2 regions of the Nonomuraea bangladeshensis genome follow, and region 2 is predicted to be linked to the other one. Evidence: riboswitches for the same ligand, from Rfam matches in the RefSeq annotation. Region 2 holds a riboswitch; the other holds the start of a gene.

Region 1 (7,412 bases), on a different contig from region 2:
GCCGCTGCGCTCGTCGTCGGGCGGCGGCGGCGAACCGCCCGAGCAGGGCCGCGGCGGGACGCCACGGGGGCCGCGCAGGCGGCCGTCCGGCCGGCTCATCGTCAAGATCATCGCGGCGGCACTGGTGGCGCTGCTGGTGACGGGCATCGGCCTGCTCTTCTGGGTCAACTCGCGGCTGACCGGCATCGAGGGCGTGCTCGACCCCTACGAGGGCCGCCCGGACGACACCCCCGGCACCAACTGGCTGCTGGTCGGCTCCGACAGCCGCAAGGGCCTCTCGGCCGCCCAGCGCAAGAAGCTGGCGACCGGGCGGGCGGTCGGGCAGCGTACGGACTCGATGATGCTGCTGCACATCCCCGACAGCGGCGACAGGCCCACGCTGGTCAGCCTGCCGCGCGACTCCGCCGTCACGATCCCCGGCAGGGGCCGCGACAAGCTCAACTCCGCCTACGCCTTCGGCGGACCCAAGCTGCTCGTCCGCACCGTGGAGACGGTCACCGGGCTGCACATCGACAACTACATGGAGATCGGGTTCGCCGGGTTCGTGGACATCGTGGACGCGGTCGGCGGGGTCGAGATCAACGTACGGGCCGCGGTCGACGACCCCAAGGCCGGGCTCAAGCTGAAGAAGGGCACCCAGGTGCTCAACGGCTCCCAGGCACTCGGCTACGTACGCACCAGGAAGGGCGGCGCGCTGCCCGACTTCGAGCGGACCAAGCGGCAGCGGCAGTTCCTCGGCGCGGTCGTGAAGAAGGCGGCGAGCCCCGGCGTGCTGATCAACCCGTTCACCTCGATCCCGCTGGCCATGAGCGCCACCGACGCCGTCGAGGTCGACACCGACACGGGCGTGTTCGACATGCTGTCGCTCGGGCTGTCCATGGGCGACAGCCCGGTGACGACGGTGGTGCCCTTCGGCGGGGAGGAGGCCGTGGCGAGCGGCGGCACGGCGATCAAGTGGGACCGCACCAAGGCGGTCGCCCTGTTCGACGCGCTCAAGGAGGACAAGCCGGTGCCGAAGGAAGTGATCGACGCCAACTGAGGCTCCGCGCCCCGGCCGGTCAGCCGCCGCCGGCGGTGGCCGCGACCGTGGTGGCGGTGATCGCGGCGATGGTGGCGGCGTTGATGGCCGCGATCGTCCTGGCCACCGCGTCGCCCGCCCAGGCGCCCTCGGCGAGCTCCTTCACCCGTTCCTTGCTCGCCCCGGGGAACGCCTTGCGGTCGAGCTTGGCCGCGTGCATGATCGCGATCAGGACGGCGGTGCGGGGGTCGGGCTCCGCGCCGCCGAGCACGCTCGCCACCCGCTCCCTGACGTCGGCCTCCACGCTGGGATCGGCCTCCGGCCAGCGCGTGACGGGGAAGATCCCGAGCACCTTGCCCCGCTGCTCGGTCAGCACGCCGGACTGGGCGAGCCTGGTCAGCAGGCGCGCCCGCAGCTTGTGCGACTGCAGGCGCTGCACCCACCAGGCGGGCTTGCGCTCCTTGCGTTCGCCGCCCAGGCGGCTCAGCGCGGCGTCCAGCTCGTCGTCCCCGGTAGGCGCGGAGTCGATGAGCACGAGCCTGTCGTCCGTCAGCTCGACGCGGCCCTCGACGGCGAGCTCGGCGAGGAGCGCGCCGGCCAGCGCGGGGTCGAGCTGCACGGTGCTGATGAGCTGCTTGCCCTCGTCCTCGCTGTACGCGAGCAGGAGGAGTTCTTCGGCGATCGTCACCTTCATGCCCCGACACTAATCGCCCGGAGCTTTCCACAGGCTGTGGATGGTCCGGTGCGCACCGTACTCTGGGGGCATGCCGGAACTTCCCGAAGTGGAGTCTCTGGCCCACTTCCTGCGCGAACGGGCGGTGGGCCGGTCCATCATGGCCATCGACGTGGTCGGCATCCAGGCGCTCAAGACGTTCGATCCGCCGGTCACGGCGCTCGGCGGGCTCACCGTCACCGGGGTGGCGAGGCACGGCAAGTTCCTCGACCTCGACTGTGACGGGCTGCACCTGGTCTTCCACCTGGCGCGGGCCGGATGGCTGCGCTGGCGCGACGACATGTCGGGGGCCAAGCCGGTGCGGCCGGGCAAGGGCCCGCTCGCGGCGCGGGTGCGCTTCGCGCCCGACGACGACGGGCAGGCGCCGGGGTTCGAGCTGACGGAGGCGGGGACGCAGAAGCGGCTAGCCATCTATGTCACGAAAAATCCGGACGAGGTGCCCGGCGTGGCCGCCCTCGGCCCCGACCCCCTCGACCCGGCCTTCACCGTGGACGCGCTGAAGCGCATCGTGGGCGGCAACCGCACGCAGATCAAGGGCCTGCTCCGCGACCAGAAGGTCATCGCGGGCATCGGCAACGCCTACTCCGACGAGGTGCTGCACGCGGCGCGGATGTCCCCGTTCAAGATCGCCGGGACGCTGACCGACGCGCAGGTCGCCGACCTGCACGAGGCCATCGTCACGACGCTCGCCGACGCCGTCGAGCGGGCGCACGGCCTGGCCGCCAAGGACCTCAAGGCGGAGAAGAAGTCGGGCCTGCGCGTGCACAACCGGGCGGGGCAGCCCTGCGACGTGTGCGGCGACACGATCCGCGAGGTGTCGTTCGCCGACTCCTCGCTGCAGTACTGCCCGACCTGCCAGACGGGCGGCAAGCCCCTGGCCGACCGGCGGATGTCCAAGCTGCTCAAATAGCTCCGCGCGGGCGGGACAATGGAAGCATGACCGTTCCTGAGACCGAGGCCAGCGCCGTCCCCGCGGACGCCTACCTGCTCGACGTGCGTGAGCAGGACGAATGGCTCGCGGGCCACGCGCCGGAGGCCGTGCACATCCCCATGACCCAGATCCAGGGCCGGGTCGAGGAGATCCCGGCCGACCGCACCGTCTACGTCGTCTGCCGGGTCGGCGGCCGGTCGCTGCAGGTCGCGGCCTGGCTCAACCAGCTCGGGCGCGACGCCGTCAACGTCGGCGGCGGCATGCAGTCGTGGGAGGCCGCGCGCCGGCCCATGGTGAGCGAGACCGGTCAGGACCCGTTCGTGGCCTGATCGGCCGAGGAAGAGCCTCATATGGCGCTTCTGGCGCCATTGAGGCATCATGAGGGCGAAAACTACAGATCGTCGCGGGAGCTCGGGGTTCGCCGGGCTGAGAGGGCAGCTGACCAGCCGCTGCCGACCGCCTGAACCTGTCCGGGTAATGCCGGCGTAGGGAGTGTGCGATGGCGCATGTCGCCGACGAAGTCCCCCTGACCCTCGACGGCGCTCCGCCGAAGACGCTCGGCGTCCTCGACCAGGGCGCCCTCTGGGCCAACCTCGGCGTCAGCCTCCTCGGCTTCTCCGGGGCGCTGTTCCTGCTCGACCCCCTCGGCAACGCCCCGCTCAGCCTGGCGGGCGCGCTCGTCGCGGCCCTGGTCGGCAGCCTCATCGGCACCGCCATGGTCGGTCTGTCGGCCGTCCCCGGCACGCGGACGGGGCAGCCCGCCATGGTGCTGCTGCGCGGGCTGTTCGGGGCGAAGATCTCCTACGTCCCCACGGTGCTCAACATCGTCCAGATGCTCGGCTGGGGGGCGTTCGAGCTGTGGGTGATCGCCAAGGCCGCCACCGCGATCTTCGGCGGGGTGCCCTACCAGGTGTGGGTGATCGTCGCCGGGGTGCTCACCACCGCGCTGACGATCTGGCCGCTCGGCTCGATCAGGCTGCTGCGCCGCTACGTCACGGTCGGCGTGATCATCTCGATGCTCTGGTTCGCCTGGTTCTTCCTGAACGAGGCCCCCACGTACACCGGCGGCTCGTGGACCGCGTTCCCGGCCGCCGTCGACTACGTGATCGCCCTGTCGGTCTCCTGGGTGCCGATGGCCGCCGACTTCGCCCGGCACTCCCGCTCCAGCCGCGCCGCGTTCACCGGCGTCGTCGGCGGCTACACGCTGGCCCAGGTCGCCTGCCTGGGGCTCGGCGTGTACGCGGTCGCCATCGCCGGCTCCGCCGCCGTCATCGCCGACAGCACCGCGGTCTTCGCGCCGTTCGTGGCGGCCCCGCTCGGCGCGCTGTTCTTCGGCATCCTGGTGCTGCGCGAGACCGACCAGTCGTTCGCGAACGTCTACTCGACCACGATGTCCCTGCAGAACCTCATGCCGCGCGTGGACCGGCGGGTGTTCTCCGTCGCGATCGGCGTGCTGACCGTCGCGATCGCCCTGGTCGTGGACGTGACCTCCTACGGCGCGTTCCTCGGCGTGATCGGGGCGGTCTTCGTGCCGATGTTCGCCGTGCTGGCCGTGGACTACTTCGTCTTCGCCCGCGCCGGCCACTGGAACACCGCCGAGGACGCCCCCTCGCGCTGGAGCATGCTGGTGCCGTGGGCGCTCGGGTTCGTCGCCTACTGGCTGACCACCTCGACGCCCACCGTGGCCGCCTGGGACGGCATCTGGGCGGGCCTGCGCGACGCGATCGGCTTCACCCGCCAGCCGTGGATGAACGGCGCGCTCGGCGCGGCCCTGGTGGCGGCGCTGGTGACGCTGCTCGCCGGGTGGCTCACGGGCCGGTCGAGGCGCGCCGTTCGACGTTGAGCAGGTGCTGCTTGGCGGCGACGCCCCCCGCGTAGTCGCCGAGCGCGCCGTCCTCGCGCACCACCCGGTGACAGGGGACGATCACGCAGAGGGGGTTGGAGGCCAGCGCGTTGCCGATCGCCCGCAGCGCGCGCGGCCGGCCGATGCTCTCGCCGATGAGCTCCAGCGTCGTGGTGGTGCCGTAGGGGACCGCCATCGTCTTCTGCAGCACCGTGCGCGCGAACGGCGTGGCGAGCGCCAGGTCGACCGGCGTGGCGAAGGCCCGCAGCCGCCCCGAGAAGTAGGCGTCCAGCTCTCTGCGCAGCGGGTCGAGGCGGCGCGGGTCGGGGCCGATGAAGCGGCCCACGGTGCGGCTGATCAGCTCGAAGACGTCGTTCTCCGGCTCGAAGGAGCAGGCCACGGCGCCCTTGGCGGTCACCGCCAGCACGAGCCGGCCCACGGCGCCGTCGTAGGTGCCGAACGCGATGTCGGGTGCGTCTCCCCGGTAGGTGCTGGAGGTCACGCGCAGCAGGGCGTCCAGTTCGCCGCTCGTCATGCCCTCGCCCTCCCGGAATCGTCGTGACCGCAGCGTATCGGACGGATCGCCCGACGCACCCACCGCGCCACGTGCACTATGGAGGAGTGGGGGACGAATGGGCCGGTAGTGACGACGAGATCGCCCGCGCGGTGCTCGACAGCTCGCCCAACGCCGTCGTCGCGGTCGACAGGGACCAGACCGTGCTGGTCTGGAACGAGGCGGCCGAGCGGCTGTTCGGCTGGACGGCCGCGGAGATGCTGGGCCGCCGGGCGCCGATCGTCCCGGCGGAGCTGACCGCCGAGCACAACGCGGCGCTGGAGCGCGTACGGACCGGCGGCCAGGTGTCGGTGCGCACCAAACGGCTCGACAGCGCAGGCGACCTCCTCGACGTGCGGGTGGACATCAGCGCGCTGCGGCTCGGCAGCGCCGTCGCCGGCTACGTGTGCGTCCACCACCTGGCGCGGGCCGACCAGGTCGCGAAGACCCGGATGGCGCGCCGGGCCAGGCTGGTGCGCCGGCTGACCGACGTGGTCGGCGACATCAACTCCGACCTGGAGCTGTCGGCCGTGCTCGACCGCATCTCGGCCAGCCTGACCGAGCTGACCGGGGCCGACGCGGGCGGGTTCGTGCTCATCGAGGGGGAGCGGCTGCGGCTGGTGAGCACGTACGAGCTGCCTGACGGGCTCCGCGGCACCACCACCGACCTGCGGACGAGCCTCGTGGACCGGCTCTTACGCACGGGCAAGACCGTCCTGCTGGAGTCGAGCGGGCTCGACGACCTCGTGTGGGCGCGGCTGAAAGGCCTGCACACGATCGCGCTCGGCCTGGCCGCGGTCGGCGGCCGGCCCTACGGCGCGCTCTACGCGCTGTTCGCCAGGAGCACCCCCGGCCACCTGGAGCTGGAGCTGCTGGAGCTGCTGGCCGGGCACGCGGGCATCGCGGTCGGCAACGCCGTCGCCTACCAGGAGGCGGTACGGCAGCGGGCCCACGAGCGGGCCGTCTTCGACGCCAGCGCCGACGGCATCGCCGTGCTGGACGAGGCCGGGCGGGTGGTGCGCTGGAACCCGGCCGCCGCCGAGATCACCGCGATCCCCGAGGAGACCGTGCTCGGCGGGCCGCCGCCGTTCCCGCTGCCCGAGCCGGGCGAGAAGCTCACCTTCCAGCTGGAGACCGGGCGGTGGCTGGACGTCGTGGGCGCGCGGATCGAGGAGACCGGCGAGGTCGTGGTCGACTTCCGCGACGTGACCAGGGCCAAGGAGCTGGAGGAGGCGAAGGACCTGTTCCTCGCCACGACCAGCCACGAGCTGCGCACGCCGATCACGATCGTGCGGGGGTTCGCCTCGACCCTCGACGCCCGCTGGGACAAGCTCGGCGACCTGGAGCGGCGCGCGGCCGTGCACACCATCGCCGAGCGTGCCAGGTCGCTCGGCCAGCTCATGGACCACCTGCTGCTCGGCGCGCGGGCCGGGGCGGACGAGCTCAAGGTGCGCATCGAGGAGTTCGACCTGGCCGAGCGCATCCACGCGGCCACGCTGGGGCTGCCCGTGCTGTCGGACCGGCACCGGGTGGAGGTCGCGATCGGCGACGGGCTGCCGTGCGTGCTCGGCGACGCGCTCGCCACGGACATCGTGCTCGGGCAACTGCTGGAGAACGCGTTCAAGTACTCGCCCAAGGGCGGGCTGATCCGCGTGGAGGCGTGGCCGGAGGACGACGACGTGGTGGTCGTGGTGGACGACGAGGGCGTCGGTATCGCCGCTCCTGACCGGGAACGGGTCTTCGAGCGGTTCGTCCAGGTGGACAGCGGGGACCGGAGAAGGTTTGGTGGAGTAGGGCTCGGGCTCTACATCGTCCGCAGTCTGGCGAGGGCACAAGGAGGAGACGTGAGCGCACATCCGAGGCCCGGCGGGGGCACCAGGATGCGGCTGGTGCTGAAGGCCGCCGGCACTATCGGATCCGACACACCGATGCGGTAACGAGGTGGTCACGGTTGAGCTGATCTATCTTCCAATGTGTACAAGCTGTGATCGAGATGCGGTTTCTGGGATCGAGTAACGGGGCATTTCGGTCGTACCGGGGAGTGTTCCCGCGGGGGGCACAGGGAACGGGGAGGTGGGTGTGTCAAGCGTGGTGCTGCTGCCGTACGCGCCGTCCAGCGTCGCCGTCGCCCGCCAGCGTCTGAGCACGGACCTGCAGGACAGCGGGGTCTTCGCCACGGCGATCGACGACGCCGTGCTCGTCGTGAGCGAGCTGTTGAGCAACGCGCTGCGGCACGCGCACCCGCTGCCGTCCGGCATGGTGAGAGTCGCCTGGCTGCGCAGCGACGGGCACATCGAGGTCGCGGTGAGTGACGGAGGCGCGGCGACGGAGCCA
Region 2 (7,412 bases):
GAGGTAACCGGTGAAGCTGCGTTCCGTCATCATCTGGACGGCGGTCGCCGTCGTGGGCGCCACCGGCTGGGCGGTGCTCGCCCTGTCCCGGGGCGAGAACGTCAACGCGGTCTGGCTGCTGTGCGCCGCGCTCGGCTCGTACGCCATCGCCTACCGGTTCTACGCCCGCTTCATCGTGCGCAGGGTGCTGCGGGCCGACGACCGCCGGGCCACCCCGGCCGAGCGGCTCGACAACGGCATCGACTACCAGCCGACGGACCGGCGCATCCTGTTCGGCCACCACTTCGCGGCCATCGCCGGCGCCGGGCCGCTGGTCGGGCCGGTGCTGGCCGCCCAGATGGGTTACCTGCCCGGCACCATCTGGATCATCGCGGGCGTCATCTTCGCCGGGGCCGTCCAGGACATGGTGGTGCTGTTCTTCTCCATGCGCCGCAACGGCCGCAGCCTCGGCCAGATGGCCCGCGAGGAGATCGGCCCGGTCGGCGGGGTGGCCGCGCTCGTCGCCGTGTTCGCCATCATGATCATCCTGCTCGCGGTGCTGGCGCTGGTCGTGGTCAACGCGCTCGCGCGCTCGCCGTGGGGTGTCTTCTCGATCGCGATGACCATCCCGATCGCCCTGTTCATGGGCTTCTACCTGCGGGTGCTGCGGCCGGGCCGGGTCGTCGAGACGACCGTGATCGGGGTCGCGCTGCTGGTCCTCGCCATCGTGGCGGGCGGCTGGGTGCAGGGGTCGAGCTGGGCGCCGTTCTTCACGCTGAGCCCGTCGGCGCTCGCGCTCTGGCTCATCGCGTACGGGTTCGTCGCCGCGGTGCTGCCGGTGTGGATGCTGCTCGCGCCGCGCGACTACCTCTCGACGTTCATGAAGATCGGCACCATCGTGCTGATCGCGATCGGCATCGCGGTCACCATGCCGCCGCTGCGCACCACCGCCTTCACCGACTTCGCCTTCAACGGCAAGGGGCCGGTCTTCGCGGGCTCGCTGTTCCCGTTCGTGTTCATCATCATCGCCTGCGGGGCGCTGTCCGGGTTCCACGCGCTGATCTCCTCCGGCACCACGCCGAAGCTGATCCAGAAGGAGACCCAGGTCCGGATGATCGGCTACGGCTCCATGCTCATGGAGTCGTTCGTGGCGGTCATGGCCATCACGGCGGCCTGCGTGCTGTCGCCCGGCCTCTACTTCGCGATGAACGCCCCGGCCGGCGTGCTCGGCGCCACCGTGCAGTCGGCCTCCGAGGCCGTCGCGAACATGGGCTTCACGATCACGCCGGAGCAGCTCCAGGCCGCGGCGGCGGCCGTGCAGGAGGAGACGCTGATCGCCCGCACCGGCGGGGCGCCGACGCTGGCCGTCGGCATCTCGCAGATCTTCTCCGGCTTCCTCGGCGGGGCCGCGCTCCAGGCGTTCTGGTACCACTTCGCGATCATGTTCGAGGCGCTGTTCATCCTCACGACCGTGGACGCCGGCACCCGGGTGGGCCGGTTCATGCTCCAGGACACCCTCGGCAACCTGTGGAAGCCGATGGCGCGGGTGAGCTGGTGGCCGGGCCTCGTGGGATCGAGCGCGGTGGTCGTGGCGGCCTGGGGCTACTTCCTCTACCAGGGCGTCAACGACCCGCTCGGCGGGATCAACCAGCTCTTCCCGCTGTTCGGCATCGCCAACCAGCTCCTCGCGGCGGTGGCGCTCACCGTCGCCACCACGCTGCTGATCAAGAGCGGGCGGCTCAAGTGGGCCTGGGTGACGGGCGTGCCGCTGGCCTGGGACGCCGCGGTCACCCTGACCGCGAGCTACCAGAAGGTCTTCTCCGCCGACCCGACCCTCGGCTTCTTCGCCCAGCGCGACCGCTACCAGAGCGCGATCGACCAGGGGCAGGTGCTCGCGCCCGCCAAGTCGATGGACGCGATGCGGCAGATCGTCATCAACTCCACCGTGGACGGCGTGCTGGCCGCGCTGTTCGCCGTCATGATCATCATCGTGATCCTCGACGCGGTCCGCGTGTGGGTGACGGCGATCCGGGCGCGCGAGCCGCTGCCGACCACGGAGGAGCCGTTCGAGGAGTCGAAGCTGCTCGCGCCGTCCGGCCTCATCGCCACCCGCGAGGAGAAGGAGGCGATGGCCGCCCGCGGCCCCGCCGGCCCCTAGCGGAGCCAGCGGTCCGTGGGCCAGCCCTCGCGCCGCCAGGCGCTGTCCCAGAACATCCACTCGTACGCCGCCGCCGTCAGGTAGGCCTGCTCCATCGCCGCCCGCGTGCCGGCGTCCGCGCCTTCGGCGAGCCGGTCGGCGATGGCCTTGGCCCGGGTCACCGACGCCGCGAACTCCGGGTCGGAGTAGGTGGAGATCCACTTGCCGTACGGGTGGCCGCCGAGGTCGCCCGCGCGGCCCAGCAGCGCCGTGCCCACGTCCTGGTAGATCCAGAAGCACGGCAGCACCGCCGCCACCAGCACCGGGTACGGCGCCGCCAGCGCCGTCGCCTGGAGGTAGGACGCGTACGCCAGGCACGTCGGCGACGTGGCGATCCCGGCCGCGTCCGCGCCCAGCTCGGCCACGTAACCGGCGTGCAGCAGGCGCTCGGCGGCCAGCGCCGTGTGCGCGCTGCTCGCGAAGAACGCCGCCTCCTCCAGGTCGGTGGCCCGCGCCGAGGCGGTGGCGAGCGCCTTGGAGAACGCCTCCAGGTAGCGGGCGTCCTGCACGATGTAGAACGCGAACCGGTCGGCGTCGAGGGTGCCGTCGCCGAGCGCGACGTTGAACGGGTGGCCGTGGATCGCGGTCATCAGGTCGGCCGTGCGCAGCCACATGTCATCGCAGAACATGACGTCCCTTCGCTAGTGCGAGCTAGATCAGGTTCGACGGGTGTGATCTCAGCCCGGATCGCCGGGCACCCCGCGTCAGTCGATCACTGTAACAGGTGTTCGGATATCGTGGACGGGGTGACCGGCGAGGAGACCCGCGAGGGCGTGACGCTGACCAATCTCGACCAGCCGTTGTTCGACGGGGCTGAGGCCACCAAACGCGACCTGGTCGACTATCTCGACGCGGTCGCGGACCGCCTGGTGCCGGTGCTGCGCGACCGGGCGCTCTCGGTCGTCCGGGTGCGCCCCGGGCAGGAGCCCTTCATGCAGAAGAACCTGCCGAAGTACGCCCCTCCGTGGATCGAGCGCGTCTCGGTGTGGGCGGACTCCTCGCGGCGGCAGGTGACGTACGCGCTGGGCAACGACCGGCGGACGCTGATCTGGTTCGGCAACCAGCGGGCGGTGGAGTACCACCCGGCGCTGATCGCCGGCGACCACTTCACCCACCTGGTGCTGGACCTCGATCCGCCGGAGGGCGCGGAGTCGTTCGGGCTGGCCGTGCGGGCGGCGTTCCTGGTGCGGCAGGCGCTGGCGGACGCGGGGCTGGCGGGCGCGGTGAAGACCAGCGGGGCCAAGGGCGTGCACGTCTTCGTGCCGGTCGAGCCGGGCGTCCCGATGGAGGACCTGGCCGCCGCCACCCGCGCGATCGGGGCCCGCGCCGAGCGGCTGGACCCGGGGCTCGCGACGACGGCGTTCATCAGGGAGGACCGCGCGGGCAAGGTCTTCATCGACTCCACGCGGGCGGGCGGCGCGACGGTCGTGGCCGCCTACAGCCCGCGGATCCGGCCCGGCGTGCCGGTGTCGTTCCCCGTGCCGTGGCCGGACCTCGACCGGGTCACGCCGCGCGACTTCACCATCAGGACGGCGGCGGCGCTGGTCGACAAGAGCGATCCGTGGGCGGGGGAGATGCCCGGGCCGCAGCGCCTGCCCGCCGACCTGGTGGAAGAGGGGCACACGATCCCGGTGGCGCGGGTGCAGGCGATGCACGAGGGGAAGCGGCGTGCCCGTGCCCGCCGCGAGGCGACCTGAGACGGCGTGAATCCGCCGCGACAGTGGGTCTTCTCAGCGGCCCGGTGGCGGGTTACGTTCGCGTTCGGCGCGGCTCGGGGGGACTGCGCGCGCCGTAACCGATCCCGGCACAGGGAGATCCGTCGCATGCGTATGCGTAGAATCGCCGTCGCGCTCGGCCTGCTCCTCACCACGGTCCCCGCCGCGGTCCTCGCCGCGCCACCCGCGCAGGCGCGGACCGGCGGCCTCGACGACGTCTTCGCCAAACTGCTCGTCCAGCAGGTCAAGGGCACGAACGTGGCCAAGCACCTCAAGGCGTTCCAGGCCATCGCCGACGCGAACGGCGGCACCCGCGCCGTCGGCACCCCCGGCTACCGGGCCTCCCGGGACTACGTGGCCGGCAAGCTGCGCAGGGCCGGCTACAAGGTCACCCTGCAGCCGGTCACGTTCGTAAAGAGCTGGAGCGAGAACGCCCCGCCGACGCTCGCCGTGCAGGGCGGCGCGACGTACGCGCCGAACGAGGACTTCTTCACCTTCGCGCCGTCACCGTCCGGCGACGTGACCGCGCAGGTCCAGGGCGTGGACCTGACCCTGCCGCCCGCGCCGTCGCCCTCCTCGACCAGCGGCTGCGAGGCGGCCGACTTCGCCGGGTTCGTCGCCGGCCGGATCGCGCTCGTCCAGCGCGGCACCTGCCCGTTCGTCACCAAGGTCGAGAACGCGCTCGCCGCCGGCGCGAGCGCGATCATCATCTTCAACGAGGGCCAGCCGGGACGGACCGACGCCTACCCGCTGGACATCGGCGGCCTGCAGGGCCTGCCGATGGTGTTCGCCGACTTCGCGGTCGGCCAGGCGCTGGCCGCCACGCCCGGCGCGACCGTGCACCTCAAGGTCGACGCCAACCTGGTGCTCGGCACCGAGGACAACGTCATCGCCGAGTCCCGGCTCGGCGACCCGCGCCAGGTCGTCATGGTCGGCGCGCACCTCGACAGCGTGACCGAGGGCCCCGGCATCAACGACAACGGCTCGGGCAGCGCCGCCATCCTGGAGGTCGCCGAGCAGATGGCGCTCTACCCGGTCAAGCACAAGGTCCGTTTCGCGTTCTGGGCCGCGGAGGAGATCGGGCTGCTCGGCTCCACGCAGTACGTCGCCTCCCTGTCGCAGCAGCAGCGCGACCGCGTCCGGCTCTACCTGAACTTCGACATGATCGCCTCCCCGAACTACGCGTACAAGCTGTACGACGGTGACGACTCCGACGCCACCGGCTCCCCGGCAGGACCGCCCGGATCGGCCCAGATCGAGCAGCGGCTCGCCACGTTCTTCGGCTCGCGCGGCCTGGCCACGGTCGGCACCGACTTCGACGGCCGCTCCGACTACGGGCCGTTCATCGCGGTCGGCATCCCGTCCGGCGGCATCTTCACCGGCGCCGAGGGCGTCAAGACCCCCGAGGAGGCCGCGCTGTTCGGCGGCACGGCGGGGGCCGCGTACGACGGCTGCTACCACCAGGCGTGCGACACGCTCGCCAACGTGAACGCGACGGCGCTGGACGTCGACTCGGACGCCATCGCGGACTCCGTCGCCCGCTACGCCTTCGACCTGCGCCCCATCCCGCCGAGAACGGCCACCGCCGCCCGCGCCGCCCTCAGCGCGGCGGCCGGCTGAGTCCATCCGGCAGGGGGTCAGAGGTCGCCCATCAGGTCGAGGAAGGCGGTGGCGGCGGGGGAGGGGCGCTCGGCCCAGATCAGGTGCTCGACGCGGGCCGGGGCGTCGCGGAGGCGGATGACGCGCAGGTCGCGGAGCCGGGGCGCGTACGCGGCGGGGAGCAGGCCCACGCCGAGCCCGTGACGGACGAGGTCGGCCATGAACTCGGCGGACGACACCTCGAAGGCGACGTCCCTGAGCACGCCCGCGGCGGCGAACGCCTCGTCGGACTGGGCGCGGCCGGCGTGCCCGGCGCGGAAGTCGACGAACGGCTCGTCGGCGAGGCCCGCCAGGTCCGTCTCCTCGTCCGTCAGGTGGTGGTCGGGCGCGACCACGGCGACCAGCTCGTCCCTGGCCAGCGCGCGGCCGCGCACGCCCCTCGGCTCGGCGCGCGTGGTCAGGCCGAGGAAGGCCACGTCCACGTCGGCCCGCCGGACCCGCTCGATCAGGTCCTCGCTGCCGGCAGCCGCGAGCGTGACGCGCACCCGCGGATGCCGGCGGCGGAACTCCTTCAGCAGGGCCGGCAGGTCCACCGCCGCGACCGTGGTGATCGCGCCGATGGCCAGCCGCCCGCGCAGCTCGCCGCTCGCCGCGGCCACCTCGGCCCTGGCCCGGTCGGCGGCCTCCAGGCACTCGCGGGCCGCAGGCAGGAACGCCTCCCCGGCCGGCGTCAGGCGGACGCGCCGGCTGGTGCGCTCGAACAGGCGGGCGCCGAGCTCGCGCTCCAGGGCGGCGATCTGGTGGCTGAGCGCCGACTGCACGACCCGGCAGTGTTCGGCGGCCCGGGTGAAGTTGCTGGTCTCGGCGACCGCGACGACGTACCGCAGTTGTTGCAGCTCCATGACATCAATCGTGCAGCACGATCGAACTCGATGAAAACTATGTGTTGGACTCATTGATCGGTGGGGGCCCACTCTTGGATGTATGACTGTGCATGGAGATCGCCCGCTGTCAGCCACGCGGGCCTGGCTGGGGGTCGCCGCGATCACGGCGAGCCTGTTCGTCTTTCTCACCACCGAGCTGATGCCGGTTGGCCTGCTCACCCCCTTGAGCGAGAGCCTGGGGGTGTCGGTGGGCGCCGCCGGGCTCATGGTCACGCTCCAGGGCGTCTCCGCCGGGCTGGGGGTGCCGTTCATCGTGGCCTGGACCAGGCGGGTCAACCGGCGGGCGCTGCTGTCCGCGCTGCTCGCCGTGCTGGCCCTCGGCAACCTGGTGACCGCCCTGTCGCCGAGCTACGCGCTGATCCTGACCACGCGGCTGTTCATGGGGTTCGCCAGCGGGGTGTTCTGGGCCATCGGCGTGGGCATGGCGATGCGCCTGGTGCCCGAGCGGCAGGCGAACAGGGCGTCGGCGACGGTGATGTCCGGCATCTCGATCGCCACGGTGGCGGGCATACCGCTGGGGACGTTCCTGGAGAGCCGTACGGACTGGCGGACCACGTTCCTCATCTGGGCCGGGCTCAGCGTGCTGGTGTTCGTCGCGGTCACGGCGCTGATCCCGTCGCTGCCGTCGCGCAACGCCGTGCCGGTCAGGGAGGTCTTCGGGCTGCCGGTCAGCAACGTGCCGCTGCGGCTCGTGCTGGTCACCGTCGTGCTGTTCGTGCTCGGGCACTTCGGGGCGTACACGTTCGTCCGGCCGATCCTGGAGGGCCACACGGGCGCGACGCCCGCCTTCGTCACCGTCGTGCTCATGGTCTTCGGCGCCGCGGGGGCCGTCGGGAACTTCGTCGCCGGGCACACGGTGAGCAGGAGCCTGCGGGGGACGTTCGCCGTCGGCTGCGCGGGGCTCGTGCTGTCGTTGCTGGCGCTGCTCGCGATCGGCGGCGGGGAGGCGGGCGCGGTGGCCGCGCTGGTGGTGTGGGG

The links. A riboswitch is a leader RNA that binds a small molecule or an ion and turns the genes downstream of it on or off. The one in region 2 is predicted to bind thiamine pyrophosphate.
Region 1: linked by a shared signal. The riboswitch ahead of ABD292_RS32065 (purine-cytosine permease family protein) and the one ahead of ABD292_RS42905 (TenA family protein) in region 2 are both predicted to bind thiamine pyrophosphate.

What each region holds. Positions count from the first base shown of each region.
Region 1 covers NZ_BAAAMV010000009.1:568,020-575,431, reverse strand. The annotation lists gene ABD292_RS32085 (LCP family protein) at 1-1,039, shown strand, start outside; gene ABD292_RS32080 (GOLPH3/VPS74 family protein) at 1,059-1,712, opposite strand; gene ABD292_RS32075 (Fpg/Nei family DNA glycosylase) at 1,783-2,661, shown strand; gene ABD292_RS32070 (rhodanese-like domain-containing protein) at 2,688-3,011, shown strand; TPP riboswitch at 3,076-3,191, shown strand; gene ABD292_RS32065 (purine-cytosine permease family protein) at 3,182-4,525, shown strand; gene ABD292_RS32060 (methylated-DNA--[protein]-cysteine S-methyltransferase) at 4,491-5,060, opposite strand; gene ABD292_RS32055 (ATP-binding protein) at 5,147-7,015, shown strand; gene ABD292_RS32050 (ATP-binding protein) at 7,158-7,412, shown strand, end outside.
Region 2 covers NZ_BAAAMV010000016.1:149,074-156,485, reverse strand. The annotation lists gene ABD292_RS42915 (hypothetical protein) at 1-7, shown strand, start outside; gene ABD292_RS42910 (carbon starvation CstA family protein) at 11-2,137, shown strand; gene ABD292_RS42905 (TenA family protein) at 2,134-2,805, opposite strand; TPP riboswitch at 2,793-2,888, opposite strand; gene ABD292_RS42900 (DNA polymerase domain-containing protein) at 2,914-3,873, shown strand; gene ABD292_RS42895 (M28 family metallopeptidase) at 4,000-5,511, shown strand; gene ABD292_RS42890 (LysR family transcriptional regulator) at 5,529-6,392, opposite strand; gene ABD292_RS42885 (MFS transporter) at 6,475-7,412, shown strand, end outside.